DNA from 4 places in the Parvibaculum lavamentivorans DS-1 genome. Region 3 is predicted to be linked to each of the others. Evidence: predicted binding sites of a transcription regulator. Region 3 holds the regulator's gene; each other region holds the start of a gene.
What was found. Region 3 encodes LexA, which represses DNA repair genes until DNA is damaged. Its sites were predicted from a motif close to TGTTCNNNNTGTGTTCNG; they were not measured.

Region 1: PLAV_RS08055 (adenosylcobalamin-dependent ribonucleoside-diphosphate reductase) is a predicted target of LexA. The motif match lies at 5,301-5,318, and genes of this name have one in related genera.
Region 2: PLAV_RS12800 (ImuA family protein) is a predicted target of LexA. The motif match lies at 2,156-2,173, and genes of this name have one in related genera.
Region 4: recA (recombinase RecA) is a predicted target of LexA. The motif match lies at 5,506-5,523, and genes of this name have one in related genera.

Annotation. Positions count from the first base shown of each region.
Region 1 is NC_009719.1:1,727,314-1,735,072, reverse strand. It holds gene PLAV_RS08090 (response regulator) at 1-354, opposite strand, end outside; gene hpt (hypoxanthine phosphoribosyltransferase) at 360-905, opposite strand; gene PLAV_RS08080 (DUF3426 domain-containing protein) at 910-1,866, opposite strand; gene ftsE (cell division ATP-binding protein FtsE) at 2,089-2,748, shown strand; gene PLAV_RS08070 (cell division protein FtsX) at 2,741-3,724, shown strand; gene PLAV_RS08065 (YdcF family protein) at 3,837-4,463, shown strand; gene PLAV_RS08060 (lysophospholipid acyltransferase family protein) at 4,484-5,233, shown strand; gene PLAV_RS08055 (adenosylcobalamin-dependent ribonucleoside-diphosphate reductase) at 5,354-7,669, shown strand; gene PLAV_RS08050 (YegS/Rv2252/BmrU family lipid kinase) at 7,746-7,759, shown strand, end outside.
Region 2 is NC_009719.1:2,724,887-2,732,645, forward strand. It holds gene PLAV_RS12780 (2Fe-2S iron-sulfur cluster-binding protein) at 1-107, shown strand, start outside; gene PLAV_RS12785 (DUF3574 domain-containing protein) at 166-567, shown strand; gene PLAV_RS12790 (hypothetical protein) at 576-1,442, shown strand; gene PLAV_RS12795 (class I SAM-dependent methyltransferase) at 1,495-2,112, shown strand; gene PLAV_RS12800 (ImuA family protein) at 2,416-3,012, shown strand; gene PLAV_RS19520 (hypothetical protein) at 3,025-3,330, opposite strand; gene PLAV_RS12805 (hypothetical protein) at 3,349-3,576, opposite strand; gene PLAV_RS19395 (DNA polymerase Y family protein) at 3,564-5,378, shown strand; gene PLAV_RS12820 (error-prone DNA polymerase) at 5,375-7,759, shown strand, end outside.
Region 3 is NC_009719.1:3,387,708-3,395,466, reverse strand. It holds gene gltA (citrate synthase) at 1-290, opposite strand, end outside; gene gltX (glutamate--tRNA ligase) at 402-1,814, opposite strand; gene PLAV_RS16165 (ComEC/Rec2 family competence protein) at 2,085-4,223, shown strand; gene lexA (transcriptional repressor LexA) at 4,217-4,930, opposite strand; gene PLAV_RS16155 (molybdopterin molybdotransferase MoeA) at 5,050-6,261, opposite strand; gene moaC (cyclic pyranopterin monophosphate synthase MoaC) at 6,265-6,747, opposite strand; gene kdsA (3-deoxy-8-phosphooctulonate synthase) at 6,793-7,641, opposite strand; gene PLAV_RS16140 (GNAT family N-acetyltransferase) at 7,645-7,759, opposite strand, start outside.
Region 4 is NC_009719.1:2,777,225-2,784,983, reverse strand. It holds gene PLAV_RS13070 (NADP-dependent isocitrate dehydrogenase) at 1-795, shown strand, start outside; gene alaS (alanine--tRNA ligase) at 1,438-4,116, opposite strand; gene recA (recombinase RecA) at 4,345-5,442, opposite strand; gene PLAV_RS13055 (fatty acid desaturase family protein) at 5,566-6,624, opposite strand; gene PLAV_RS13050 (PAS domain-containing protein) at 6,699-7,759, opposite strand, start outside.

The DNA of each region.
Region 1 (7,759 bases), 1.7 Mb from region 3:
AACGCGCGTCACCAGTTCATCGAGCGTGAAGGGCTTCAGCAGAATGTCGTGGATGATCGCGTCGAGCCCATGGGCGCGTTCGCGCTGGCCTGAATAGCCCGTCATCAGCATGATACGAAGCGCCGGCGCATCGCGCGATGCGAGCAGCGCCAGCGAGACACCGTCCATCACCGGCATGAGAATATCCGTCAACAGAAGATCATGCGGCCGGTTCGCCTCCCGCGCGCGGGTCAACGCTTCCAGCGCATCGCTGCCATCGCCGACACCGGAGACCTCATGTCCCGCGCCGCCAAGCGCGCGGACGACGAAGGTTCTGACATCGGGTTCATCTTCCGCAACGAGAATGCGCGCCATTGAGGTCAAGGCTCCACATAGCCGACAAAGGGCAACTGTCTAAAAGCATGCGCCACATCCATGCCGTAGCCCACGACAAAACGATCCGGACAGTCGAAGCCGACGAAATCCGCCTCGATATCGACCGCGAGCTTGCCCGGCTTGCGCAAGAGAACGCATGTCCTGACGCTGCGCGCGCCACGCGCCGCCATCAGATCCTTGGCGAAGGCAAGCGTGCGGCCCGATTCGAGGATATCGTCGACGATGAGAACATCGCGCCCGGAGACCACGGCTTCCGTGTCGCGCACAATGCGGACTTCGCCGAGCGACGTGGTGCCCGCGCCGTAGCTCGAAAGGCTGATGAAATCCATGTCCGGCTCGACGCCCGCCTCATGCAGCGCGCGCAGAAGATCGGCGGCGAAAATGAAACTTCCCTTGAGGATCGGAATGACGAGCGGATCGGCACCAGCCGCAGCCGACACATCCGCCGCGAGCGCCCGCACCCTCGCCGCAATCTCCTCCGCCGGATAAAGCACCTTGATGCGGGCACCCTTCGGCGCGAGGCTGCTCATTCGTCTACTCGTCCACCGCCGGCGCAGCGTCCGGCCCGTCTTCCGCCGGCACATCCAGGGGCGCCGCTTCTTCTTCGGCGGGAAGCATCGCTTCTTCCGGTGGCAGAGGTGCCGTCTTTTCGGCAAAGCGCACCTCGATATCGCGCGCCTCGGGCGGCGGGCTCGACAGGCGCGTGATGAAGGGCGCGGCCTCGTTCGGCGGCAATTGCGTTTCCGCGATCGCAAAGGTCCAGTGGTAAAGCTCCTGCTGCTTTTCATCGAGCAGGGCGACACGAAGGCGGGGCAGCGCAACACGCTCGCCGCTTACATTGACCACCTCGCCGCGCACCGCGAGCACCGGCAAGCCTTCTTCCGTCTGCCGCTCATAGGAGACATTGCGGAATTCGAGACCGCGCAGATTGATCGGCTCGCCGAGCGCCGCATAGACCTTCGTGGTCGCGGGCCAGGCGGCTGCTATTTCCATCCGGTAGAAATATCCCGCGCCGAGCGTCGCGCCGACAAAGAGCGCGAGCACCACCCAGCCCGCCGCCGTGAGCGTCTTGCCCCGGCGCATGGTGGCGGCGCGGCGAACCTCGGCCCTGAACCTGTTGCCGATATCGGCGACGCTGCGTCCACTCTTCGCTTCCGGCTCTTTCTCGTCGGAAACCTTGTCGCCAAAGACAATGTCGTCTTCCTCGGGCGCCGGCCTGGGAGCCGCGACATCGCCGGCGGCACGGGTGTCCGCTGCCGATTTCTCGCCAAAGATTTTTTTACGGCCCGCCAGCGCCGCGACGACCGGTGCGGGCGCTTCCACGGCGCCTTGCGGATCGACGCGCTGCGTGGCGGCTGCTTCGATATCCGAGGGCGGCGACTGGTGCCAGCTATGGCCGCACTTGGCGCAGCGCACCTTCCGGCCCGCCGGTGCGAAGGACGCAGCATCCACCGGGTAGCGCGACGAGCAGGACGGGCAGGTGATGATCATCCGGGGCAATCGATCTGGTATATGGACAGCCGAAACGGAACCCCGGCACGGCCCCTGAACAGGGGCACGGGACCGGGCTCCCGAAGGAGCCTATTGAAAGATCGCGCATGGTTAAAGGCGCGTTAAAAACCTCGCGGCGATGGCCGGTATTTCGCGGAAACAAGCGGCTTCCGCGCCGTCCGGCCTCCATCGCATGGCCGGTTCCATGATACCGTCGCAACCATGATTCGCTTCGAGAATGTGGGCCTGCGCTATGGCATGGGGCCGGAAGTGCTGCGCGACGTGAATTTCCACCTCGCGCCGGCCTCTTTCCACTTTTTGACCGGCCCCTCGGGCGCCGGCAAGACATCGCTGCTGAAGCTGATGTTTCTTGCAAACCGGCCCTCGCGCGGCCTCATCACCATGTTCGGCCAGGACATTGCCACCCTGCCCCGCGCCGACCTGCCGCCGCTCCGCCGCCGCATCGGCGTGGTGTTCCAGGAGTTCCGGCTGATCGACCATCTGACGACATATGAGAACATCGCCCTGCCATTGAAAATTCAGGGCAGGAAGGAAGAGAGCTACCGCGCCGATGTGGAGGAGCTGCTCGCCTGGGTCGGCCTTGGCGACCGCATGAACGCAAAACCGCCGACGCTTTCGGGCGGCGAGAAGCAGCGCGCCGCCATTGCGCGCGCCGTCGTCGCGCAGCCGGACGTGCTGCTTGCCGACGAACCGACGGGCAATGTCGACCCGGAAATGGGCCAGCGCCTGTTGCGGCTTTTTGTGGAGCTGAACCGGCTCGGCACCTGCGTCCTCATCGCGACGCATGATCGCGCGCTGGTAGAGGCGGCCGGCGCGCCGGAACTGGTGCTGCGCAACGGGGGGCTGACCGTCCGTGGCTGACCCGCTTCGCCATAAGGCCCGCACGGGCACAGGCCGCGCCGACCCGGCGCCGACCTTCCATGACGAGGAGCGCGGGTTCGGCAGAACGCTCGCGGCCCTTCTGGTTGAGACGCGAAGCGTGATGCCGGCGGCGGGCGCCACCGGCGCATCGCTGATGCTGGTGGTCGCCGCCATGGGCTTTCTTGCAAGCCTCGCACTTGGCGCCGCTCTCTCCGTGGGCGCGAAGACAAACGAATGGTCGAGCGACCTTTCAGGCGCCCTCACCATCGAAATCCGCCCTTCGCGCAACATGGCGCCCGATGAGCAGGTTGACGCCGTGATGACGGTGCTGGCGCAGACGCCGGGCGTCATCTCCGCCTCGCCCCTGTCGCTCGACGACACGGCGGCGCTGCTCGAACCCTGGCTCGGCCGGGGCATGGTAACGAACGACCTGCCGCTGCCCCGCCTGATCGACATCCGGATCGACACAGACGCACCTCCCGACCTTTCCGCCCTCGCCATCGACACGGCCGCCGCCGCACCCGGCGCATCGCTCGACACGCACCGGCAATGGCGGTCCGAACTGATGAGTGCGGCGCGCTCCGCCGAATGGCTGGCTTTCGGCATTCTCGCCGTCGTGGCCGGCACGACCATCGCCATCGTGGTTTTCGCGACTCGAGCTGGCCTCTCCGCCAACCGCGAGGTGGTGGAGGTGCTGCATCTGATCGGCGCGCGTGACCGTTTCATCGCGGCGGAAGTGCAACGCCATTTCCTGCACCTCGGATTTCGCGGCGGATTGATCGGCACGGCCATCGGGGCCCTGACATTCCTTGCCCTCAATCTGGTGGGCGGCGCGGGGGACATGTTCCTGATCGCCGCCTCGGGCCTCGCGCCGGAGCACTATCCCTTTCTCCTCGCTATCCCCTTCGCCGCCGCCCTTGTCACCGTGATGACAGCCCGATTAACCGTCTTCAGCACACTGGAGCGCATGCTTTAGGGCCCGGGAACGGCGCTTTACTTAAGGCGCGCCGCCCATATCATGTGCGCCGACCGGGCTATGATAGAATGAAAAGCGGGTAGACGGGCCCGGCAACAGGCGAGAGCGGACAATGGCGGCCAGCGAAACGCTGCGGCACAGAACAGGGCGGCGCACTCTCCGCATTCTCGTGGGCTTCACGGCGCTGCTCGCGGCGGCCTATGTCGCCGGCTTTTTCCTCTTTACCGCCGAACTGGAACGGATACCCCCTGTTCGCGTGCCCGTGGCGGACGGCATTGTCGCGCTGACGGGCGGCCCCGACCGCATTACCGCCGCCTACAAGCTGCTGCAGGAAGGCAAGGGTAACCGGCTGCTGATTACAGGCGTTCATCCCGATGTGAGCGTCGCGTCGCTGAAGGAGATGGTGCCAGGCGGCTCGGCCAAGTTCGATTGTTGCGTCGATCTCGGCCATATGGCCGAGAACACCATCGGCAATGCGACCGAGACCGCCGAATGGGTGCGCGAAAGGAATTACCGCTCGATCATCCTGGTGACGAGCACCTATCACCTGCCGCGCGCGCGGCTCGAACTTGCCCGCGCCATGCCCGATGTCGAAATCAGCGCCTTTCCTGTCTTCCAGGATACGCTTCATCTGGATGGCTGGTGGGCTTATCCCGGCACCACACGGCTGCTGATTTCCGAATATACGAAATATCTGCTGACGCTGACCTATGGGCGCCAGTCGTCCATGCAGTCTTGAACGGAAAGGACCGCGCTCCCTTGCTCTGGCTCCGCTCCGCTGCCTTCAACCTGGTCTTTTATGCTGCTTCGGTGGTTATCGTGATCGCCGCAACCCCCTGCTTCCTGCTGCCGCGACGCTACACCATCCGCGCGATGGCCGCATGGTCGCATATGACGCTGTGGCTGCTGCGCGTTCTGGCCGGCACGCGCTATGAGGTGCGCGGCAGCCTGCCTGAAGGCGGCGTGCTGGTCGCATCCAAACACCAGTCCATGTGGGACACGATCGTGATGACCGCGATCCTGAACAACCCCGCCATGGTGCTGAAGCGCGAGCTGCTCTGGATTCCCTTTTACGGCTGGTATGCGCAGAAGGCGCGCATGATCGCCATCGACAGGGGCGCGGGCTCGAACGCCATCCGCCGGCTCGTCTCACAAGGGAAGGCGGCAATCGCCGAAGGACGGCCGATCGTGATCTTCCCGGAGGGAACGCGCTCGGCGCCGGGCAGCAAGCTCGAATACAAGCCCGGCGTCGCCGCGCTCTATCGGCAGCTCGGCGTGCCTTGCGTGCCGGCCGCCGTGAATTCAGGCCTCTTCTGGGGACGGCGCGGCTTCGCGCGAAAGCCCGGCACCATCCTGCTGGAGTTTCTGGAGCCGATCCCGGCCGGGCTCGACCGAAAGAGCTTCATGGCCGAACTCGAAACGCGGATAGAGACCGCGACCGGACGTCTGCTGGCGGAGACGGGCGGCAACGCCCAGCCTGTGGAAAATCAGCCCCAAGCCTCTCTGTGAAATCCGGGGATATCTGGAATTTCTTAATCTCTACAACCATTTAATAGGGCCCGCTTTGTGACAGAAAGCGGACAAAACCAGAACGTTGATTTGCGCCCGATGCGCGCCTAGGCTGCCCTCATGAAAGCGATCGCCGAACAGATTTGGGATATGAAATACCGCCTGCACGGGCCGGACGGCACCCCCGTCGACCTGACCGTGGACGATAGCTGGCGGCGCGTGGCCAACGCGCTGGCGGAGGCGGAAGCCCCCGAGGCGCGCGCGCACTGGGCAAAGCGTTTTCATGAGGCGATGGCGGGCTACCGCTTCCTGCCCGCCGGCCGCATTCTCGCGGGCGCAGGTACGGGGCGCGACGTGACGCTCTTCAATTGCTTCGTGATGGGCGAAATCCCCGACACGATGGAAGGCATTTTCCAGAACCTGAAGGAAGCCGCGCTGACCATGCAGCAGGGCGGCGGCATCGGCTACGACTTCTCGACATTGCGCCCGAAGGGCGCGCCGGTGAAGGGCGTGGGCGCGGACGCGTCCGGCCCCCTCTCCTTCATGGATGTCTGGGACGCGATGTGCCGCACCATCATGTCGGCAGGCTCGCGCCGCGGCGCCATGATGGCGACCATGCGCTGCGACCATCCCGACATCGAAGCCTTTATCGAGGCGAAGCAGGAGCCGGGCCGCCTCACCATGTTCAACCTCTCGGTGCTCGCGACCGACGCCTTCATGGCGGCGGTGAAGGCGGATGCCGACTGGGAACTGACTTTTGGCGGCACCGTGTTCAAGACACTGAAGGCGCGCGCGCTCTGGGACCGGATCATCGCCGCGACCTATGCCTATGCCGAGCCCGGCGTCATCTTCATCGACCGCATCAATGCGCGGAACAATCTCTATTACGCGGAGACGATCCACGCGACGAACCCCTGCGGCGAACAACCGCTTCCTCCCTATGGCGCCTGCCTTCTCGGCTCGATCAATCTCGCGGCGCTGGTGAAGGAACCCTTCACCGAAAACGCGCATATCGACGAAAGCGAATTGTCGGAACTCGTGCATGTTGCCGTGCGCGCGATGGACAACACGATCGACGTATCGCGCTTTCCGCTGCCCGAGCAGCGCCATGAGGCCACGGCGAAGCGCCGCATCGGCCTCGGCGTGACCGGCCTCGCCGACGCGCTCATCATGTGCCGCGCGCGCTATGGCTCGGAAGCCTCCGTCACGCTTATCCGCAAATGGATGAAGGTGCTCTCGCGCGCGGCCTATCTCGCCTCTGTCGACATTGCGAAGGAGAAGGGCCCTTTCCTCCTTTTCGTCGCCGACGCCTATCTCGCGGGCGAAACAATCTCGGCGCTCGACAAGGATATTCGCGACGCCATTGCCGAACACGGCATCCGCAATGCGCTCGTGACGTCGATTGCGCCGACCGGCACGATTTCGCTCTTCGCGGGAAACGTCTCTTCGGGTATCGAGCCCGTCTTCGCCTATGGCTACAAGCGCAAGGTACTGATGCCGGACGGCACGCGGCGCGAGGAACATGTGCGCGACCAGGCGGTGGAGAAATTCCGCGAAATGTTCGGCGCCGAAGCGGCGTTGCCGGACTATTTCGTCAACGCCCAGGACCTTTCGCCCGCAGCACACATCGCGGTGCAGGCCGCCGTGCAGGACTATATCGACAGCTCGATCTCGAAGACGATCAATGTACCTGCGGATATTTCCTTCGACGATTTCAAGAGCGTCTATATGGACGCTTACGAGAAGGGCCTGAAGGGCTGCACGACCTATCGGCCGAGCGATGTGCGGGGCTCCGTGCTGTCGCTTGAGGAGGCACCCGCCGAAGCGCCGCAAGCCGCGCTGCCGCTTGACGCACCCGCCGCCGGCGAGCGGTATGAAAAGGACGGCGTCGTCTATATGTCGAAGCCGCTCGAACGCGAGACAGTACTGCCGGGTTTCACCTACAAGCTGCAATGGCCGGAAAGCGACCACGCGATCTACATAACCATCAATGATATTCTGCAGGATGGCAGGCGCCGCCCCTTCGAGATTTTCATCAACTCGAAGAACATGGAGCACTACGCATGGACGGTGGCGCTGACGCGGATGATCTCGGCCGTCTTCCGGCGCGGCGGCGATGTGACCTTCGTGGTGGAAGAGCTGAAGGCGGTGTTCGATCCGCGCGGTGGCTCATGGATGAAAGGCCGCTATGTGCCGAGCCTGCTTGCCGCCATTGGCGAGGTGATCGAGCAGCATATGATCGACACCGGCTTCATTGCCGCGAAGGACGGACGCCCGGTGACGGAAGCCCTGCGTGCGGTCGCCGGAGGCCCGCCGCCGCTGCAAAACCCGGTCATAACCGGCCTCAAGGGGTGCCCGCGCTGCGGCGAGCGCGGCATGGTGCGCCAGGAAGGCTGTGAAACCTGCACCGCCTGCGGTTACTCGAAGTGCAGCTGAGTTTCGGCCACCGCCCTTTTCCTGACGCAAAATCCCTCTAGATACATTCCGCACCCCGACCATCGGAAGGAACCGGATGCAGAGGCCGGC
Region 2 (7,759 bases), 660 kb from region 3:
ATTACGGCGGCGAATGGTCACGCCTGTCCTGTCAGCTTCTCATGAACGCGAAGCTCGACGGGCTGCGCGTGCGCCTTGCCGATATCGCGATCCGCAAAGCTGCCTGACCGGCAGCCGCTGGACAAGTCCTGCTGCAACCTGCCAAGAATGGTGCAGGAGGCATACGTGCAGCGACTCTCTTTCATTCTCATTCTGGTGTTTGCACTTTTTGTGCAGGGCAACGCTTTTGCGGAGCCGGCGCCTGCGGTAGAGACCACGCTTTATTTTGGTCTTGGTCTCGCCGATGGTGGCAGCGTGAGCGAAGACGATTGGGATGGGTTTCTCAGGGATGTCGTAACGCCGCGATTTCCCGGGGGCTTCAGCGTTGTGGAGGCCCATGGACAATGGCGTGATCCTGATGTTGCAGAGGCGCCAATCATTCGGGAAGTCACGAAAATTCTCATCATCGTTCATCCCAAGACGCCCGCCACTGAAGCTTCCATTGGTGAATTGAAATCGATCTATAGCGAACTCTTTCACCAGAAATCGGTTTTCCATACCGAGTCTCCCACACGGATTGTGGAGTAGAATTTTCGATGGCTGCGGTTTCGTTGTTTATCCAAAAAAGTTTCGAAGTATGGCCGGGTAAACTCAATCTCGCGGCATCCGGAGAAGGCGCGTGCGATGCCGTCGATGCGGGGATGGATGCCGCTCGCGATCTTTCCCTGTCATTGCTTGCCGATGCGGAGCTTTTGTCGGCCGGAACCGAGAATCCATTGCCGCGCGGAAGGGCCGGGCGTCTTGCTGTCGAGGCGATGAGTGTCTTCCGGGACTTGCTGCCGGTTGCGGCCATGCCGCCGTCATTGACGGCGGTACCAGGTGCCGTTTGCGATGCCGTACTGGCCGCGATGCTCGGGGCAGGGAGCGGGAAGGGCGGTGTCGAGGTCGCTCTGGTCTCCCTTGGGGATGTGGCGGCAATCCATCAGGAGCCGGGAGCCATCCTTGTGCAAGACGCAAGCATGCCCCCGGTTCTTGCCGAGTTTCTGAACGCACTGGGAAGCGATGTTCGAGGTGGCGTTGCCATGGGCGGCATTCGTTCGGGTATTCCGACACGAGGTTTGCTCGACAGCGTTACCGTGCAATCGAAAAGTGCCGCAATCGCGGGACTGGCCGCCGCGACCATAGCGGATGCGGCAATCGGAGCCGTTGTAGATTCCGGGTGGAAGCCTCGGGACAGATTACTTGAGCTGGCTTGGCGAAACCGCCCCGTCAGCGCTGCAACGGGGTTTGTCGAGCCGGAGCAGGTCTGGGAAGCTCTGTCCTCATCCGTCAGATGTGCAATGGCAATTCGCGAGAAGAGATTGCTCCGCGCGGCCGCTCTGGGCTTGAAAGGACGGGGCCGGACGATCGGTCCGATTGATGGAGACAGGCTATTGCGTTTCGGTGTTTCGGAGTGGCGCTGACGGAGGTGCGAGGCCATACTCACACTCATCAGAGTCCGGGGAGGGGTTGAAGATGGGCTTTTACGAACGGCATATCGTTCCTCACATCATCAATTGTGCCTGTGGCACGAAGCCGATCCGCTATCAGCGCAAGAAAGTCGTGCCGATGGCGGAGGGTACGGTGCTCGAAATCGGCATCGGCACAGGGCTTAATCTTCCCTATTACGATCCATCGAAAGTTGCGCGCGTGATCGGTCTCGATCCGTCGGAAGAGTCCTGGAAACTTGCCGGTGAGCGCGCGAAGGATTTGTCCTTTCCCGTTGAATTCATCGGTTTGCCCGGCGAACAGATTCCGCTCGACGACAAGAGTGTGGATACGGTCCTTTGTACTTTCAGTCTCTGCACGATCCCCGATCCCGTGAAAGCTCTGGAAGGGATGCGTCGTGTCCTGAGGCCGGGCGGCAAACTGGTTTTCTGCGAGCATGGTGCGGCGCCCGACGCCGATGTTGCGAAGTGGCAGGACCGGATAAATCCGGTCTGGAAGGTTCTTTTCGGCGGTTGCAACCTGAACCGGAAGGTCCCCTCGTTGATCGAGCAGGGCGGCTTCAAGGTGGCGGATCTTCAAACCATGTATCTGCCTTCAACGCCGCGTTTCGCGGGGTTCAATTACTGGGGCGTGGCCCAAGCCTGAACGGAGGATGCTGGCTCCCCTTGACTCACCGACAGGAGGAAATTAGAACAAAAAGCGAACAATGGTTTTCTCATGTCACAAGCTGCCAAAGCCGCCCTTATCGCAGACCTTAAATCCAGGATCGCCAGCCCTCTCTCGATTGGGGGGGACGGCTGCGCCGCGATGTCTCTGGGCGATGCCAAAATCGATCGCATGCTCCCCGATGGAGGTCTTCGGCTTGGGGCTTTGCATGAGATTGTGGCGGCTACCTATCATGATACGGGCGCGGTGGGCGGCTTCCTTGCGGGGCTTGCCGTTTGTGTCATGAGCAGGTCCACCGCACCCATCCTGTGGTGCGACGCAGGGCGTTCCCCCTTTGATATGGGCCGGCTTTATGGGCCCGGCATTGCGGCCTTCGGTCTCGATCCGGCGAGGCTCATCCTCGTTGCGCCGCCACGCGACAGCGATTGTCTGTGGGTGATGGAAGAAGCGCTTCGCAGCCATGCCTTTGCCGCTGTGGTGGGGGAGGTGGAGAGTTCATCTGCCTCTCTCGACCTTACCGCAACACGGCGGCTGCAGCTTGCGGCGGAGGAGGCCAAGATCCCCGTGTTCCTTTCCACCGGTTGCAGGAAAGCGGCGGGTGGTGCAAGTGCTGCCGTTACCCGCTGGCAGGTGAAGGCGGCCCCCAGTGCGCCGGTCTCTTATGCAGACGAAAAAGAAAGACTACCCGGCATTCCGCGCTGGGAGGTCGATCTGGTCCGGTCGCGTGGAGGCCAGCCCGGTCACTGGCTGGTGGAGTGGAGTGGCGCGGCAAATCTTTTTTCCGTCATCGACGCAGAAGAAACGCATCGCGCAAAGCCCGGTCTTGTTGCCGGCTATGCGAACGTGGAGGCTCTGGTCCCATTGCGGAGAATGGGCTGACGGCTGGAGGTCTTACCAGCGGCGATAGGGGTATGGATAAGGATAGGGGTAGTAGCCAGGATAAGGGCCGCCCCACCAGGGCGAGGGTGTTTGCGCTCGTCTCAATTCACGTGTGTTTGCTTCCTGCGCCCGAATTTCCCGCAGTTTCAGCAGGCAATTGGCAAAAGCTTCCGACCCTGGCGTGAAGCCGATTTTCTGACATTCAGCCTCGTCCGACTGCCGTTGGGCAGCTTCGCGAGCGGCTTGCTCTTGCGGGCTTGCGCAAGCGGCAACAACGAGCAGAAAACCGATGGCCAATGCTGACGGGATCATACGCATCTACATTACCTCCGTACGTCAGAACCCTTTGCTGACGCCGATGCCCACGCCAAAGCCAATATTGGGAGAGCGATTGGCTTCTTCCTTGGCGCGGATTTCCTTCATTTTAAGACGGCAATTGCCATAGGCCTCTGTGTCCGGCTGGAAGCCCAATTCCACGCAGTTCTGGTGATCGAGAGCATTGAGCCGCGCTTGCTCGGCCGCGGGATCGCTGCATGCGGCGAGCGCCAGCGGTGCCGTCAACATCACGCCCAAAACCAGGCGTCTGGTTTGAATTCGCGTCAGCATGCTCTGCCTCTCCGGCTGGATCCTGTTTCGTCCGTTCTTATCCAACTAATCCTATCCTTGTTTCAGGCAAGAAAGAGGCAATTCAGATTGGACTCGCCTTTCGGGTAAGCCCGATGATATGTTCCCTTTTTGTTCCATCCAGCTTCTCGGGTAGACGTATGGGAGGCGAACGCAGGATTGTTGCAGTCTGGTGGCCTCACTGGGCCATCGAACGCCTTGAGCGCGATCTCGCGCGACGAGCGCGGCCCTTGCGGGTGCCGGAGAAGCCACGTGCTCTAGCCATGCCGGGGGTGGGTGGGCTCCGTGTGACCGCGCGCAACGAACTTGCAGATGCTGCAGGGATAAGACCGGGGCAGATGGTCTCCGACGCCACGGCACTTTGTCCGGGGCTAGAGCTGCATTCAGCGGATAGGGAAGGCGATCGCAAGGGATTGGTCCGGCTGGCAGGATGGTGCGGGCGTTACACTCCCTGGACGGCGCTTGATCCTCAAGGGATCGGAGATGAACCCGATGGCATTCTGCTGGACATCACCGGGTGCGATCATCTTTTCGGCGGTGAGGCGAAGCTTCTCGAAGAATTGCGGAGACGGCTTCAGGGCTTTGGCCTGACGACACGAGCCGCCATCGCATCGACGAGGGGAGCAGCCTGGGCATTGGCTCGCTTCGGTAACCAGCCTGCTCTTGTTTTGCCGGTAAACGGAGAAGTCGATGCTCTCCGTTCGCTTCCTGTAGCCGCACTTCGATTGAATGAGGCCATCGTCAACGGCCTCATGCGTCTCGGGCTCAAAAAGATCGGCGATCTCTATGGAAAGCCCCGGGCACCTGTTACGGCACGTTTCGGACCGGAGGTTTCGCGCCGTCTCGATGAAGCGCTCGGATTTGAACCGGAGCCGATATCGCCGGAGCTTCCGCCTGTGTTCTATCGGGCCAGCATTACTTTTTCCGAAGGCCTGACGCGAAACGCGCATATCGAAGATGCTGTAAAGCGGATCGCTGCCGATCTCTGCGAAGTGCTTGAGCGGGAGCACCAGGGTGCGCGACGGTTGGAATTGCAGCTTTTCCGTGTCGATGGGGAAGTGACGCGATTGCAAGCCGGAACAGGCATTGCTTCACATGATGCCTTTCATCTCTCTCGTCTTTTTCGCGAGAAACTCGCCCAACTGGGAGATGATTTTGACACGGGGTTCGGGGTGGAAGCTCTCACGCTTTCCTGCCTTGCCGTCGACGAACTGAAGCCTGCACAGGAAACTTTCGAAAATGAAAGCAGTCGCGCGCAGGCGCTGGAACAATTTATCGACAGGCTGAGCAATCGCTTCGGGGCTGATCGTGTTCTGCGACTGGAGCCACGTGCAAGCCATATTCCCGAACGCGCAGCTGTCGCCGTTCCAGCCTTGCACGGCCATATGCCGGCCATGCAAGGCTGGAAAACCTATGTGAGCGAACAGATGGCTTCGGTTCTTGGAGGAAGCCTGCCTCGTCCTCTTCGGCTTTTGCCGTCCCCTGAAGCCGTGGATGTAATGGCGGAGGTGCCTGAAGGTCCCCCTCGTATTTTCCGTTGGCGGCGCATATCCCACCAGGTTGCCCGCGCTGAGGGACCGGAACGGCTTTCTCCGGAATGGTGGCGAGAGGGAAAGCACCGCACGCGGGATTACTACCGCGTGGAAGATATCGAAGGACGGCGTTTCTGGCTTTATCGCGATGGACTTTACCATCGGGATAATGAAGGGCCGCGCTGGTATCTGCATGGAGTGTTCGAATGAGCGCTTCGTTCGCGGAACTTGCGGTTGCCACTAATTTCAGTTTTCTGCGCGGCGCTTCACATGCCGAAGAACTGGTTCTTGCGGCGAAAGCCCAGGGACTTTCGGCAATCGGTATTGCCGACAGGAACACACTGGCCGGTATCGTGCGGGCGCATGCAGCTGCGAAAGAAGAAAAGATACGCCTTCTCGTCGGTGCCCGATTGGTGCTGCAGGATGGATTCGAGGTTATTGCCTATCCTCAGGACCGCGCTGCCTATGGAAGGCTGACGCGGCTTCTGACGCTTGGCAACAGGCGGGCGCCGAAAGGGGAATGCTTTCTTGCCATGAGCGATCTTCTGGAGCATGGCGAAGGCCACTGTTTCATTGCCATGCCGCCCCCCGTTCCGGACGAGGATTTTGAGGCGAAGCTGAGGCTGATAGCGGAGACGTTCCCGGATTCGATCTGGCTTGGTCTCACACCTTTTTACCGGGCCGATGATGTGAGGCGGCATCATGTGCTGGAGCTACTGGCGCGGAAAACCCAGGTGCCATTGGTGGCGACCAATGATGTTCTTTATCATTCACCGGACAGGAAACCGCTTCATGATGTTGTTACATGCGTTCGAGAGCATTGCACATTGAAGGAAGCCGGGTTTCGGCTCGCGGCGAATGCAGAACGGCATGTGAAATCGCCAGAAGAAATGTCGCGTCTTCTGGCGCATGTGCCGAAGGCTCTTTCCGCCACGTTCGATATTGTTGAACGGTGTTCTTTTTCCCTTGAAGAGCTCCGCTATGAATATCCAGCCGACAATTTTTCCGAACATGAAACACCTCAGGAGTTGCTTGTCCGGCTGACATGGGAAGGGGCGCGCGATTTTTTCTCGCAAGGTGTGGATGACAAGATACGGAAGGCCATCGACCATGAGCTGAAGCTTATAGAGGAAATGGCCTATGCGCCCTATTTCCTGACCGTTCATGATATTGTCAGATATGCGCGTAGTCAGAATATTCTTTGTCAGGGACGAGGCTCCGCAGCCAATTCCACTGTTTGTTTTTGCCTGGGTATTACCTCCGTCAATCCTTCCGAGATAGACTTGCTGTTCGAGCGATTTATCTCAAAAGACCGTAATGAACCGCCCGACATCGATGTCGATTTCGAGCATGAACGGCGCGAAGAGGTAATCCAGTACATTTATGAAAAATATGGGCGACACCGCGCGGGGATTGCCGCGACCGTGATTTCCTATCGGTCGCGAAGCGCCATTCGCGATGTGGGCAAGGTATTCGGTCTCTCGGAAGATGTCATAAGCGCCTTGTCGCGTTCTACCTGGGGCTGGTCGAGCAGTGGTGTCTCGCAAAAGGATGCACGCGAAATAGGCCTCGATCCGTCCGATCGACGGCTTCGGCTTGCGCTAAAACTTGCCGGAGAGCTGATTGGATTCCCCCGCCATCTTTCGCAGCATGTCGGCGGATTCGTTATTACAAAAGGTCCGCTGGATGAAGTCGTGCCGATACAGAATGCTGCAATGGATGACCGTACTTTCGTCGAATGGGACAAGGACGATCTCGACACGCTCGGCATCCTGAAAATCGATGTCCTGGCGTTGGGAATGCTCACCTGCATCCGGAAGGCTTTCGAGTTCATCGAGAAGCATTACGCCAGACCAATGACCCTCGCCGGTGTGCCGCAGGGCGACAAGGCAGTCTATGACATGCTTTGCGAAGCGGATGCCATCGGCGTATTTCAGGTCGAAAGCCGGGCGCAGATGTCGATGCTGCCACGCCTGAAGCCCCGGAATTTCTACGACCTTGTCGTCGAGGTCGCGATCGTGCGTCCGGGGCCGATACAGGGTGACATGGTGCATCCCTATTTGCGGAGGCGGAGCGGAAAGGAGGAAATCACATATCCTTCTTCTGTCCTGGAGGAAGTTCTTGAAAGGACATACGGCGTGCCGCTCTTTCAGGAACAGGCGATGAAGATCGCTATCGTCGCTGCCGGCTTTACACCCGGTGAGTCGGACCAGCTACGCCGTGCGATGGCAACCTTCCGCAAGTCCGGAACAATCGGCATGTATCGTGACAAGTTCATCGCAGGAATGCTCAAGAATGGCTACAAACAAGATTTTGCAGAGCGCTGCTTCAAGCAGATCGAAGGATTTGCCGATTACGGTTTTCCGGAAAGCCACGCAGCCAGCTTTGCGCGTCTGGCTTATATTTCTGCATGGCTCAAGTATCACTATCCGGATGCATTCTGCGCGGCTCTTCTGAATTCTCAACCAATGGGTTTCTATGCGCCGGCGCAGCTTGTTCGCGATGCAAGCGAGCATGGCGTGGAGGTGCGACCCGTCGATGTGAACCATAGCGACTGGGACTGCACACTTGAGAAGACAACGGGAGGAAAA
Region 3 (7,759 bases):
AAAAAACAGGTTTCGATGAAATTGCCGTGATCGGCCAGCTGATCGATCGGATAGCCCCGATACAGCAACACGCCTTCTTCGCCATCGATATACGTGATGTCGGATTCGCAGCTAGCGGTCGACGTGAAGCCAGGGTCGTAAGTGAAGTGTCCGCTTTTGCCGTATAGGGCGGAGATATCTACGACGCTCGGACCGAGTGAGCCGCCATAGACTGGCAACTCGTAAGACTTGCCGTCCACCGAAAGGGTCGCGTTTGAAATCGCGCCGGCTTTGGTTCCGAATTTTGTCATACCTGCCTACCTGTCATGTTTGGCCGGCTGGTACACTGCGTTTCAGCAGTAGAGCCGGACAGTTTGTAAAAGTCGTCTTCTCGCGCAAAAGCCCTCAACAATGTGAGGAGCCTATGCGGCTTGATCCTTTATTCGTCCCAGCGCTTCGTCGCGGCCCAGTGTCGCCAGCACGTCAAAAATGGGCGGAGAAACGGTGCTGCCGGTCACGGCTGCTCGAAGCGGCTGTGCCACCTTGCCGAGCTTGAGATTTTCCTCCTCCGCGAAGGCGCGAACCGTGGTTTCAATTTCGCTGAGGATCCAGTCGTTGCGAGCTTCGAGCCGGCTGACGAGGCGCGCAAGCAAGGCGCGGGCCTCCGGGTTCAGCAGCTGCAATGCCTTGTCGTCACAGGTGAGCGGGCGATGAACGAGCAGGAAGGCTGCTCCTTTGCCGATTTCAACAAGCGTCTTTGCCCGCTCTTTCAATCCTGGCATGAGCGCAATCAGCTTCTTCCGGAACTCGTCATCCGTTTTCCAGCCTTCGTTGCGGGTCATCAGTGCAATCGTCTCGTCGGCCAGGCGCTCGTCATCCGCTTCACGAATGTAATGGCCATTGAGGTTTTCGAGCTTGGCGAAATCAAAGCGTGCGGGCGAACGGCCAATACTTTCGAGGTTGAACCATTCAATGGCCTGCTCTGTAGAAAACAGCTCATCGTCGCCATGGCTCCAGCCGAGTCTGACGAGGTAGTTCCGCATCGCCTCAGGAAGATAGCCAAGGTCGCGATAGGCTTCCGCGCCCAGAGCGCCGTGACGTTTCGACAATTTTGCGCCGTCCGGTCCATGGATCAGAGGGACATGAGCAAATTCAGGTACTTCCCAGCCGAGGGCTTCATAAATCTGACTCTGCCGCGCGGCGTTCGTGAGGTGATCGTCGCCGCGGATGATATGAGTAATCGACATGTCGTGATCGTCCACCACGACGGAAAGATTGTAAGTTGGCGTTCCGTCGCTTCGGAGAAGGATCAGATCGTCCAGTTGTTCATTGGGAAAACGCACGTCTCCCATAACGTGGTCGCGGACGATTGTTTCTCCATCATTGGGAGACCGGAAGCGAACGACAGGCCGCACGCCTGCCGGAGCTTCAGCAGGGTCCCGGTCCCGCCAACGGCCATCATAGTGAATGGGGCGGCCTTCGGCGCGAGCTTTTTCACGCATTTCTTCAAGTTCCTGCTGGCTTGCGTAGCAGTGGTACGCCTTGCCCCGATCAAGCAATTCCTGCACCGCCTCCACATGGCGCGCGGCGCGTGACGCCTGGAAAACAGGCTCGGCGTCCCAGCTGAGCCCGAGCCATTGCAAGCCTTCGAAAATGGCATCGATAGCGGGGGTTGTTGACCGCTCCCTATCCGTGTCTTCGATGCGCAGCAGGAATTGGCCGCCATGGTGGCGAGCAAACAGCCAATTGAACAGCGCAGTCCTGGCGCCCCCGATATGAAGATACCCGGTAGGCGAAGGGGCAAAACGGGTGATGACTGTCTTCTTTTCCGTCATGATCTCCTGCGATCCGGCTCCGCAGCCGCGCGGGTATGCAACTAGACTGAATGTTGGCAAGCTTCGACCCGGAAATAGGGCGCAATGCCTTGGGTCCGCTGCGGGGGCAGGGGATTTTCTACCACATTGCGGCGACGCAACGTAAGTCCGAAATGAGCGTGGGGACGATCCACGAAAAGTGTTTGGTGGCAGGGTGTTAGGCGTAACTCCTCTGGATGCGGCACGCTCCGGGGACCGCTTTGGGGGAATGGCGTGGCATTAGATGCCGGTATGCCGAAACGACTGTCTTTGAAGATTCGGGCCCGGGCCGCTTTCGAAGCAGCCGGCCTCGGAGCAGCGTGGCTGCGTGCCTCCTTTACAGCAGACAGCGACCGGCTCTTTCTATGGTCGCCGGTACTGGTGGCAGCCGGTGTCGGAACCTATTTTTCACTCGGTTTTGAGCCGCAGCCTTGGCCCGCTGCGGTGCTTTTGCCACTGGCGCTGGCGGCGCTCTGGCTCTCGCGGAATCATCCAGTAAAAGCGCTTTGCGCCGGAATCGGTTTTTTTCTCCTTCTGGGCTTTGGAGCCGCCGTTTTGCGGGCGCAAATGGTTGCCGCGCCTGTGCTGGCAAGGCCAATGTCGGGCCCCCTTGTTGCCAAGGTTGTCGCCGTTGAGAGCACCGAAAGCGGCAGTCTTTCCGCCATTCTGGAGCCACGGTCATTTGCGCGCCTAACTGCTTCGGAAACGCCGGCCAAAGTGAGAATCAGCGTTCGGTTGCGCGGGGCGGTTTTACGGCCTGGGGCCGTGGTTACGCTCAGAGCGAGACTGATGCCGCCGCCGGAACCGGTGCAGCCGGGTGGGTTCGATTACGCCCGGCAGGCATGGTTTGACGGAATGGGCGCCGTTGGTTTCGCCTATACGCTCCCCGAGGAACTGTCGCCACCGTCCGGAAGAGATCGCGCCGTCCTCGCCGATCTGAGGATGAGGATTGGAGAACGGATCCGCTCAGTCGTGGGGGGCACCAGCGGCGCCGTGGCGGCCGCCCTTATAAATGGAGAGCGGGCGAGCATCCCGGACGATGTTTCGGAAGATTTGCGGGCGGCGGGCATTTTCCATGTGCTGTCGATATCGGGCCTGCATATGGTGCTTTTCGCCGGATCGGTCTTTTGGGTCGTACGTGCCGCTCTTGCGCTTTGGCCAAGTATGGCGCTTCGGTATCCGATCAAGAAATGGGCAGCTGCAGCGGCACTATTTGGCGCCACTTTTTACCTGTTGATTTCGGGTGCCGCGATAGCGACGCAACGCGCATGGATCATGATCTCGCTCATGTTCCTCGCGATCCTTCTGGACCGCCCGGCGCTGACCATGCGGAATGTCATGCTCGCAGCCCTGGTTATCCTTCTCTGGCGGCCGGACAGTCTGATCGGGGCGAGTTTTCAGATGTCTTTCGCAGCAGTGATCGCCTTGATCGCTTTCTACGAGAGCAGCTGGATGCGGAGCTGGACGTCAAGGCCGCGTGCCACCGGCCTCGGAGCCTTGCCCGCGCTCGCCGGCTCGTATGTGCTGGGAATAGCGTTGACCAGTATCGTGGCCGGCGCAGCGACGGGCGCTATCGCCGCCTACCACTTCAACCGGATCGCTCTTTATGGTCTCGCCGGCAACATGGCCGCGATGCCGCTCGTCGGTATCGTCGTCATGCCTATGGCGCTTCTCTCCTTGCTTCTGATGCCCTTCGGCCTGGACGGTCCGGCTTTGTGGGCAATGGGAAAAGGTGTAGAGGGCATGCTGCTTGTCGCTCACGAAGTAGCGAGCTGGAACGGCGCCGACCGGCTAGTGCCGGAGGCGCCGCTTGGTGCTTTGTTGCTTGTTGTGCTGGGCAGTTTGTGGCTTGCGCTCTGGCGCGAGAAGTGGCGCTTTGCCGGTATAGTGCCAATGGTGGCAGGGCTCGCGCTTTGGGGGGCAGCCTCAAGACCGGATGTCCTGATTGATCGCGATGCCGCACTCTTTGCGGTTCGTACGGCAAATGGATCGCTTGCGCTCACATCCTCTCGCCCTGCCTACGCCGCCGAACAATGGCTGCGGCATGATGGTGATGGAAGGCGGCCAAGAGAGGCGTCGAAATCGGAAGCCCTCGCATGTGACAGGCACGGGTGCATCTACAAGGAGGAGGGGCGCCCGGTAATCGCTTTTGCCGGGACACTCGATGCGGTGGTTGAGGATTGCGCCAAGGCGGATATCGTGATTGCGAAAATATCCGTTCCATATCGCATCCGGCGCGAATGCGATGCGCGACTGCTGCTGGATTATTTCAGCTTCTGGCGCAACGGTGCGACAGCACTGACCTTCACCGAAAGCGGCGGTATTGATGTGACGACATCGCTTGCGGCGCGCGGCAACAGGCCTTGGGTACAGCGCCGCGGAGATCAGTAGCGGCGAAGAAGGCCGACGAGCTTTCCTTGAACCTTGACCCGGTCAGGTCCGAAGATACGCGTCTCATAGGCCGGATTTGCGGCTTCGAGAGCGATGGAATCTCCCTTCTTGCGCAGGCGCTTCAGGGTGGCTTCATAGCCATCGACGAGTGCAACGACGATGTCGCCGCTCGTTGCTGTATCGCAACGCTGGATGAGAACCGTATCGCCGTCGAGGATACCGGCCTCGATCATCGAGTCGCCTTTTACCTCAAGCGCATAATGCTCCCCGGATCCGAGAAGGTTCAGCGGCACGCTGACCTGATGGCTCTCTTCCTGCAATGCCTCGATCGGTGTGCCGGCAGCAATTCGTCCCATGACGGAGAGGGTCATCGTATCGCCGGAGCTGCGTGCGGGGGCAAGGTCCCGGCTGCTGGGTTTGGGCTGCGCGCCGCCCTCGATAACGCTCGGCGAAAAGCCCCGTCCGCGTGCCATGGCGAGGCTTGGGGACGCCGCATCGGGAAGCTTGAGAATTTCAAGTGCGCGAGCGCGATGGGGCAGGCGGCGGATAAAGCCTCGTTCCTCCAGCGCGGTGATGAGCCGGTGAATGCCGGATTTGGAGCGAAGGTCCAACGCCTCTTTCATTTCATCGAAGCTGGGGGAAACGCCGCCTTCCTTGATCCGCTCATGAATAAACATCAGCAGCTCATGTTGCTTGCGTGTCAGCATCGACTTCAGCCCCTCCGGTCGCCCTGTGAGCCCTGTGGGGCTCTTTGGAACAAAACAAAAACGTTGAAACTTGTTCTAGTTTAGTTCTCGCGAGGGTGTCAAGCGCATTTGTGGATAAGTCAGCGTCGGAGCGGCAAAACCGTAACGATTCCACCCGCTTGCACGGCTTCCGCGTGTGGCTTGCGGACGATCAGACAGGAGGCATCCGCCAGGACCGACAGCATGGAACTGTCCTGAATCGGGAAGGGTGTGGCGACGTGAATTTCGCCAGGCACATGGTCGAGGCCCGCCCTGATGTAATCTTCCCTCGAGCCATTCTGCGGCAGGTCCGCCCCAAGCCGTGCTTGCGTCAGATGCAACGCTGTATCGCCGCCCTGCATGCGGATGATGGCCGGACGCAGAAAAAGTATCGCGCAAACGAGCGCGGATACCGGATTGCCGGGGAGGCCGAGCATCGGCGTGTCGCCCAGCTTGCCGAATATCAACGGCTTGCCAGGACGCATCGCGATCTTCCAGAAATCGATGTCGAGGCCGAGGGGCGTGAGGGCTTCCTGAACGAGATCGTGGTCGCCGACCGAGGCACCGCCAAGCGTGACCAGCATGTCGGCATGTTCCGCGCGCGCCGCTATTTCACGAATGTCGCCCACAGTGTCGCGTGCGATGCCGAGATCGAGGGGAATGCCGCCCGCCTCCAGAATGAGGGCCGCGAGACCATCATTGTTGGCGGAAATGATCTGGTTCGGACCAGGCTCCGCGCCCGGCCGCACGAGTTCGTCGCCGGTCGAGAAGAAGGCGATAACAGGCTGCTTGCGAACCTCGAGTTGAGGAAGGTTCATCGCGGCGGCAAGCGCGATGTCGGCAGGCGAAAGTTTGCGGCCAGCGGGCATGCCCGGATCGCCAGTCCGGAAATCCAGACCGCATACACGAACGTGGTCCCCGGCTGTCGCGGTTTCTTCGATAACCACCACATCGCCTTCGCGCGATGTGTCTTCCTGAATTACGACTGCATCGGCGCCTTGCGGTAAAGGCGCACCGGTGAAGATGCGAACGGCTTCGCCTTCATTCAGATGCTCAGTATATGCGCCGCCTGCAGGCGCCTCTCCGACGACCCGCAAACGCGCAGGCACAGTGAGCGTATCGGCGGCACGGACCGCATAGCCGTCCATGGCAGAGAGATCGGCAGGCGGCTGCGTTCGCCGCGCTATCGCTTCTTCCGCCAGGAAACGTCCCAGTACCCGCGCAAGCGGCAAGCTCTCTTTCTCGGTGGTCCGGAGCGCCGCCATGATGCGGGCTCGCGCCTCCTCGACGGGAAGGAGAGGGTGCTGTGCCATAAGCTACTTTGCCTTGTAGTCGCCCGACTTGCCGCCGGTTTTTCGAGTGAGACGAATGTCTCCGATCGTCATGCCGCGATCGACGGCTTTCGCCATGTCGTAGAGCGTCAGGCAGGTAACACTGACTGCGGTGAGAGCCTCCATTTCGACGCCGGTCTGGCCTGCCACCTTCACCGTCGCCTCGACCTCGACGGTTCCGGCCTTCTTGTCCATCTTGAGATCGACTTCGACCTTGGTAATGGCAAGCGGGTGGCAAAGAGGAATGAGGTCCGCTGTGCGCTTTGCCGCCATGATGCCGGCAAGCCGCGCGACTTCGAGCGCATTGCCTTTCTTGAGGCCGTCTTCTGCGATCAGCTTCAGCGTTGCAGGCTGCATTGTAACGCGGCCCTTGGCAGTCGCGCTGCGCGACGTGACGGGCTTCGACGATACGTCGACCATGCGGGCTGCGCCCTTTTCGTCGAGATGCGTAAGCTTCTTCGCGGCCAAGGAACGCCTCTTCTTCCTGCTGTCTGCGTTGAGGAAGTATATCCGCTAGACTGCTGCCGCGCGAATGGCTTTGAGGCTTGCGAAAAGTTCTTCGGCGCCTGCAAGCGGAAGACAGCTCAATGGATCGCAAAGCGCCTTGTCGGGTTCGGGATGAAATTCGAGGAACACCCCGTCCGCACCTGCCGCCACGGCGGCCTTGGCAATTATCGGTACGCCGTCGCGCCGCCCGCCTGTCGATGCGCCGCCGGTGCGCGGATCGGCGCCCGGAAGCTGCACAGCATGTGTCGCGTCGATGGTTACGGGAACTCCGAGTTTTTTCATTTCGGCGAAGGCGAGCATGTCGACGACGAGGTTGTTGTAGCCGAAGGAAGAGCCGCGTTCGCAGAGAATGGTGAGATCGGCGCCTGCCGCTTCCTTGATTTTGGAAACAATGTTGCGGCAATCCCAGGGCGCGAGAAACTGGCCTTTCTTCACATGGAGAAGGCCACCCGCCTTGTGCGTCGCGCGCGCGGCGGCAACGACGAGATCCGTCTGGCGGCAGAGAAATGCCGGGATCTGCACAAGGTCTGCAACTTCGGCAACCGCCTCCGCCTGCGTCTCGTCGTGAATGTCGGTCGCGATCGGGAGGTCGAATTTCTCTTTCACTTCGGCGAGAATGGCGAGGCCTTTTTCAAGGCCGGGGCCGCGATAGCTTTTGATGGACGAACGGTTTGCCTTGTCGAAGCTGGCCTTGAAAACAAAGGGAAGTTCGAGCTTCTCCATAACGGCCTTCAGGTGCCGCGCGGTTTCGAATGCGAGGTCTCTGTCTTCGAGGACATTGAGGCCCGCGATGCAGAAAAGCGGCTGACCATCGCCGATTGCAATGTTCCACTTCGATAGGTTGAGAACGCTCATTTGTTACAGATCCTTGCGCATGAAACATCGCCGGTCGAGCGGCAGTCCGATGTCGTCTTCGTGATAATGCGCGAGGAGGAGGGCCGGCGTCCACTCATCCTCGGGAATGATCTTGAAA
Region 4 (7,759 bases), 610 kb from region 3:
ATTCTGATCCCCGGCAAGGGCAAGCTCACCATGAAGTGGGTGTCCGAGGACGGCAAGGACACGATCGAGGAAGAGATTTTCGATTTCCCCTCCGCCGGCGTCGCCATGGGGATGTACAATCTCGACGACAGCATCCGCGACTTCGCCCGCGCCTGCATGAAGTTCGGCCTCGCCAGGAAGTATCCGGTCTACCTCTCGACCAAGAACACGATCCTGAAAACCTATGACGGCCGCTTCAAGAACCTTTTCCAGGAAATCTACGAGAAGGAATTCAAGGCCGATTTCGAGGCCGCGAAGATCACCTATGAGCACCGCCTGATCGACGACATGGTGGCCTCGGCGATGAAGTGGTCCGGCGGCTATGTCTGGGCGTGCAAGAACTACGATGGCGACGTGCAGTCGGACTCGGTGGCGCAGGGCTTCGGCTCGCTCGGCCTGATGACATCCGTGCTGCTGACGCCGGACGGCAAGATCATGGAAGCAGAAGCCGCGCATGGCACGGTGACGCGCCACTTCCGCGCCCATCAGCGCGGCGAGGAAACCTCGACCAACTCGATCGCCTCGATCTTCGCCTGGACGCGCGGGCTCACGCATCGCGCCAAGCTGGACGGCAATGACGAATTGGCGAAGTTCGCCCAGACGCTCGAAAAGGTCTGCGTTTCGACAGTGGAAAGCGGCCACATGACGAAGGACCTGGCGCTGCTCGTCGGCTCCGAACAGTCATGGCTGTCGACGGAAGGCTTCCTCGACAAGGTCGCCGCCAATCTCGACAAGGCGCTCGCGAAACAGGCGTAATCTGCAGACGAACAGACCAGCCAGCGAAAGAACGGCAGGATCACCGCTCAGCACGAACAGCCCCGCAAGGCACGCGCCTTCGGGGTTTTCTTTTCGTTTGCGGCCTTCAGGAAAAGAAGGTTGCGCGGAGCGGCGGCGACGCCGCCTTTGTTTGTTTATATTGGCGGGATGCGTCCTCCTCCGACGCTCCGCGCACGGCGATTCTTGAACCTGCCACCCATAACCCAACGGTGCTCCGGCTTTTATCGGCCGGCCGCTTGCGGATCGTAGTGTCCGCTCCACAATCAGATCCTCCCGGGATGCACGGTACGTTACTCCGCACACCGCAGGACGCCGCTCCCTCTCCACGCAACCGGCCGTCCGGACGCGCCCTTCGCGGAGCGAGATGAAACTAATATGGGGACGGAGGAATGGAGGGGGACAAGTTTATTTTCGCGGACGCTCCTCTCTACCACCCTCCCCTTGGGGGAGGGTCAAACCGCTGCAAGCGGTTTGGGGCAGGGTCGCGGCTTGACTGCAATTACGAGCGGGAAAGTTCATCGGGGCGGAAGCACAGCCCCCGCCCCGAAAAATTCGGCGCGTTCCGCTTGAATTTTGTCGACCCTCCCCCAAGGAGAGGGTGGTAGAGAGCGAGGCGCTTCTCTACGCAGCACCGGCAAGTTCGCCGACCGCCGCCTTCACCGCGTCGAGCGCGGCGTCGGCCTTTTCGGCTTCCGGGCCGCCGGCCTGCGCCATGTCGGGCCTTCCGCCGCCGCCCTTGCCGCCCATTGCCGCCGCACCCGCCTTCACGAGTTCGACCGCGTTGTAGCGCGAGGTGAGATCGTCGGTGACGCCGACGGCGATGGCGCCCTTGCCGTCTTCCGAAATTGCGACAAGCACCACGACGCCGGAGCCGAGCTGCTTTTTGCTCTCGTCGATGAGGCCGCGCAGATCCTTCGGGTTCACGCCTTCAAGCTTGCGCGCAATGAGCTTCACGCCGCCGAATTCCTGCACTGGTGATTCCTGCCCGCCGGAACCGCCGCCGCCGGACATGGCAAGCTGCTTCTTCGCCTGCGCCAGCTCGCGCTCCAGCCTTTTGCGCTCTTCCATCAGCGAGACGACGCGGGCCGGCAGGTCTTCCGTCGAAATGCGAAGCGCGCTTGCCGCTTCCTTCGCGATCCTGTCCTGTGCGACGAGATAGGCGCGAGCGCCCTCGCCCGTCAGCGCCTCAATGCGGCGGATGCCTGACGCGACCGCACTTTCGCTGACGATCTTGAAGATCGCGATGTCGCCGACGCGGCGCACATGCGTACCGCCGCAAAGCTCGACCGAATAGGTGCCGTTGGGGTTTTCGTCATCGAGCCCCATGGCCAGCACACGCACTTCCTCGCCATATTTTTCGCCGAAAAGCGCCAGCGCGCCCGCCGCGATCGCATCTTCCGGCGTCATCAGCCGCGTCGTCACTTCCGCGTTCTGGCGGATCACGCGATTGACGATGGTCTCGACCTCGGAAATTTCTTCCGGCGTCATCGGCTTCGGATGGCTGAAGTCGAAGCGCAGCCGCTCCGGCCCGACCATCGAGCCCTTCTGCGTCACGTGATCGCCGAGCACGCGGCGCAGCGCCTCATGCAGCAGATGGGTTGCGGAGTGATTGGCGCGCGTTGCATCGCGCAGGGATTTGTCGACCTTCATCTCGACGATGTCGCCGAGCTTCAGCGTGCCGCGCGCGAGCTTGCCGATATGGACATGCAGCGCACCAAGCTTCTTCATCGTGTCGATGACGGGGAACTCCGCGCCATCGGCCGAGAAGACGATGCCGGTGTCGCCGACCTGGCCGCCGGACTCCGCATAGAACGGTGTCTGGTTGGTGATGAGGGCGGCGTCCGTGCCGGCCTCCACCTTGTCGACAGGCTGGCCATCCACGAGGAGCGCGACGACCTTGCCTTCCGCAATCTCGCTTTCATAGCCGAGGAATTCCGTGGCGCCGACCTTGTCGCGGAGCTCGAACCAGACAGCTTCCGTTGCCTTCTCGCCGGAACCCGACCAGGCGGCGCGCGCATCCTGCCGCTGCTTCGCCATTGCCTCGTCGAAGCCGGTCTGATCGACGCTCATGCCGCGCGAGCGCAGCGCATCCTGCGTGAGATCGAGGGGGAAACCGTAAGTGTCGTAGAGCTTGAAGGCGACCTCGCCCGCCAGCACGCCCTTGCCGCCGAGGCTTTCGATTTCCTCGTCGAGCAGCTTCAGCCCGCGCGTCAGCGTTTCGCGGAAGCGCGTTTCTTCGAGCCGCAGCGTTTCGGTGACGAGCGCCTCGGCGCGCCGCAATTCGGGATAGGCATCGCCCATCTGGCGGACAAGCGCCGGAACGAGCCGCCACATCAGCGGCTCGGCAACGCCGACGAGCTGCGCGTGGCGCATGGCGCGGCGCATGATGCGGCGAAGCACATAGCCGCGGCCTTCGTTCGACGGCATCACGCCGTCGGCGAGGAGGAACGAGCTTGAACGGAGATGATCCGCGATGACGCGGTGGCTGACGGCGTGCGGCCCGTCCGGATCGCTTTTCGAGGCCTCGGCGGAGGCGACGATGAGCGAGCGCATCAGGTCGGTCGAATAATTGTCATGCGTGCCCTGCAACACGGCGGCGATGCGCTCGAGGCCCATGCCGGTGTCGATCGAGGGCTTGGGCAGCCGCGTGCGCGAGCCGTCTTCATGCTGCTCATACTGCATGAAGACGAGGTTCCAGATTTCGATGAAGCGGTCGCCATCCTCGTCCGGGCTGCCGGGAGGGCCGCCGGGGATCTTGTCGCCGTGATCGTAGAAGATTTCCGAATTCGGGCCGCAGGGACCGGTATCGCCCATCTGCCAGAAATTCGACTTGGCGCCGAGGCGGACGATCTTGTCGTCGCTCAGGCCGGTGATCTTCTTCCAGAGCCCGTGCGCCTCGTCATCATCCTCATAGATGGTGACCATGAGGCGGCTTTCGGGCAGCGCCAGTTCCTTCGTGATGAGATCCCAGGCGAACTCGATCGCCTCGGCCTTGTAGTAGTCGCCGAAGGAGAAGTTGCCGAGCATCTCGAAGAAGGTGTGATGGCGCGCCGTATAGCCGACATTGTCGAGGTCATTATGCTTGCCGCCCGCGCGCACGCATTTCTGCGAGCTCGCCGCGCGCTTGTAGGGCCGCGTCTCCTGACCGGTGAAGACATTCTTGAACGGCACCATGCCGGCATTGGTGAAAAGCAGCGTCGGGTCGTTATTCGGCACAAGGGGACCGGAGGCCACGACCTCATGGCCCTGCGCCCGGAAAAATTCCAGATACTTGCTTCTGATCTCGTTGACGCCGGCCATTTTCCGCTCGTTTTCGGGATAAGGGGCGGAAGGGACGAGGCCCGCAATCCGCCCGTTTCTCAAGGATATATAGGGTGTCAGCTTTTACCTGTCGCCCCGTCCCCTGTCCAGAAAGGCCCTGAGCGGCGCGGAAAGGTGAAATGACGGGACAAGGGCGCAAAAAGAAAGCGGCGCCGGAGGGTACCCGGCGCCGCCCTGCACATTCGGCTAGAGAACCGAAGTAAAACCCTATGCGCTGGCTTCCATGTCGCCGGCATCCTCGTCGCCATCGCGCTCGCTGCCGGGAACATCCATGATCTTCTCGGCAATGAGGCCCGCATTGGCGCGGATCGCCGCCTCGATCTCGGCAGCCATCTCGGGATTGTCCCGGAGGAACTGCTTGGCGTTCTCGCGGCCCTGTCCGATACGCTGGCTGTTATAGGAGAACCAGGAGCCGGACTTCTCGACGATGCCGGCCTTGGAGCCGAGATCGACGAGCTCGCCCATCTTGGAAATACCCTCGCCATACATGATGTCGAATTCGACCTGCTTGAAGGGCGGCGCAACCTTGTTCTTCACCACCTTCACGCGGGTCTGGTTGCCCACCACCTCGTCCCGGTCCTTGATCGCGCCGATGCGGCGGATGTCGAGGCGGACGGAGGCGTAGAATTTCAGGGCGTTGCCGCCGGTGGTCGTTTCCGGGCTGCCGAACATCACGCCGATCTTCATGCGGATCTGGTTGATGAAGATGACCATCGTGTTCGACTTGGAAATCGAACCGGTGAGCTTGCGGAGCGCCTGGCTCATCAGCCGCGCCTGAAGGCCCGGCAGGCTGTCGCCCATCTCGCCTTCCAGTTCGGCCTTCGGCGTCAGCGCCGCCACCGAGTCGATCACCAGCACGTCGACCGCGCCGGAGCGGACCAGCGTATCGGCGATTTCAAGCGCCTGCTCGCCGGTGTCGGGCTGGGAAATCAGCAGGTCGTCGAGCTGCACGCCGAGCTTGCGGGCATAAATGGGGTCGAGCGCGTGTTCCGCGTCCACGAAGGCGCAGACGCCGCCGCTCTTCTGGGCCTCGGCCACGGTCTGCAGCGCCAGCGTGGTCTTGCCCGACGATTCCGGCCCGTAAATCTCGATGATGCGGCCGCGCGGCAAACCGCCGATGCCAAGCGCGATGTCGAGGCCGAGCGATCCGGTCGAAACCGACTCGATCTCCACGATCTGCTCGTTCTTGCCGAGCCGCATGATGGAACCCTTGCCGAACGACCGCTCGATCTGGCTGAGAGCGGCGTCCAGCGCCTTCTTCTTGTCCGAATCGTCTTTCACGAGGCTCACTACATTCTTTGACATGACCGATTTCCCCTTATTCCATCACCCGCCGAGTCGCGCAACGCGCCGTTCCTTGACGGTCAATGTACTTATTTTGTTCTCATTGGCAACGGATTTTTCAAGCCATTGAGATTAAAGGGAAAATCAGCACATGTTCGCGCGGCGTTCCGCTTCGCTGTCCGCGACGGCACGACCCGGCGCCTCTGCCGCCACGCCGGCCCGCGCCATGCGCGCGCCCGGCGCGACGCCCGCCAGCGGCCGTGCCGCCAGCCCGCCGCGCTTCCGGTCCCAGGCATGGGTCCAGTCATGGATGACCGCCCCTTCCGCCTCGAGGATCGGCCGCATTTCATGGAAGGCGGCGCCGATCCGGTAGAAGGGGATGCGCGGGAAGAGGTGATGGATGAGGTGATAGGTCTGGTACATGTCGAGCACCGTCACCAGCCGGTGAATGGCGCGCGGCAGCAGGAAGACGCCGCTGTCCTTGTAACGCTCCTGCGAGAGATGCGGCCGGTGCGGCAGGTAGTTGAAGACGAGCCCGATCAGCGCGACGTTGAGGAAGGTCGGGAAGATCCACAGCATCAGGATCTCCCAGCCCCATCCATAGACGAAGCCGACGGCAACAAGCGTCCACGCCGTCAAATGATGCGCGCCGGCGATGAAATACTGCTTCCGGTGCGCCGGGTCTTTCCACATGCCCATCCGCGTCATCATGAAGACGTAGTGCGGCGTCTGCGTGAAGAAGCGGAACACCAGCACCAGCGGGTTGCGGGAGGCGCACCATGTATCCGGGTCGCGCTCGAAATCATTGGTATAGCGGTGATGGACGAGATGCATCACATCGTAGCCGCGATAGGGAATGAGCGTGGCGATGCCGCCGATCCAGGCGAGCGTATCGTTCAGCCATTTGTAGCGCCGGTCGTCGCCCGAGATCGCGTCATGGATGCCGTCGTGAACCGCCATGAACTGCATCAGCAGCAGATAGCCATTCACCAGCATCGACACCCAGAGCGGCCATGTGCCCGTGAGCCCCGCCGCCGTCGACACGGCAAGCGCCACCAGCGAGCCGAGCGACACGAACACCGTCGGCCAGGCGACATGCCCCGTATGCCGCCGCGCCACGGCGAGCGCGGCCCGGTGGTTCTCCGCGCTCGTGCGCGCCGGCCGGGAGCTGTCCGGCTGGAGGGTACTCAGATCAATGGACATCAGGCGAAACCGCTTGCCCCGTCGTTTCATACCGGCACAGGATACATGGTCCCGCATGGTGAAACCAGCATTCGCTACTTCGCGCTCATGACTTCCTTAACGGCGGCGGCCAATTGCTTGAGCGAAAAGGGTTTCGGCAGGAAATGAAACTCCTGGCTCGGGTCGAGGCTCTTGGCGAAGGCGTCCTCCGCATAGCCCGAAACGAAGATGATCGGCGTGTCGGGAAGCATGCCCTTGAGCGCCTTGGCCATGGTGGGCCCGTCCATGTTCGGCATCACGACGTCCGACACCACGAGGTCGATCCGGCCCTCATATTGTTCGACCACGGCCAGCGCCACCTCGCCGCTTTCCGCCTGCAATACGTCATAGCCCCGCGTCTGAAGCGCCCGCGCCGCGAAGGTCCGCACCGCATCCTCGTCCTCGACGAGAAGGATGGTGCCCTTGCCGGTGAGATCGGCCGGCTCCACCCGCGTCGCCGCCGCAGCCGCCTCCTCCGCCACACGGTCGGCGGCGGTCTCGACATAGCGCGGCAGATAGATGCGGAAGGTCGTGCCCTTGCCGATCGTCGAATAGGGGAAGATGAAGCCGCCGGTCTGCTTCACGATGCCATAGACCGTCGACAGGCCGAGCCCCGTGCCCTTGGAAGGATCTTTCGTCGTGTAGAAGGGCTCGAAGATCTTGCCGAGATTTTCCTTCGGGATGCCGTGCCCCGTATCGGCCACTTCGATCAGCAGATATTCGCCATGCGGCATCAGCGGGTGATCGAGCGCGCGGCTGTCCGCCTCCGACACATTGGCGGTGCGGATGGTGAGCTTGCCGCCATCCGGCATCGCGTCGCGCGCATTGACGGCGAGATTGATGATGACCTGTTCGAGCTGGTTCTGGTCGACCTTCACAAGGCCGAGATCGCGGCCATGCACGATCTTGAGTTCGACTTTCTCGGTGAGGAGCCGCGCCAGCAGGTTCTGCAGTTCCGCCACCGCGTCGGTGAGCGAAAGAACCTTCGGCCTGAGCGTCTGCCGCCGCGAGAAGGCGAGCAATTGCCGCGTCAGGTTCGCGGCGCGATTGGCGTTCTGCTTGATCTGCACGACATCCGCGAAGGAAGGATCGCCCGCCTGATGCCGCGCCAGCAGCA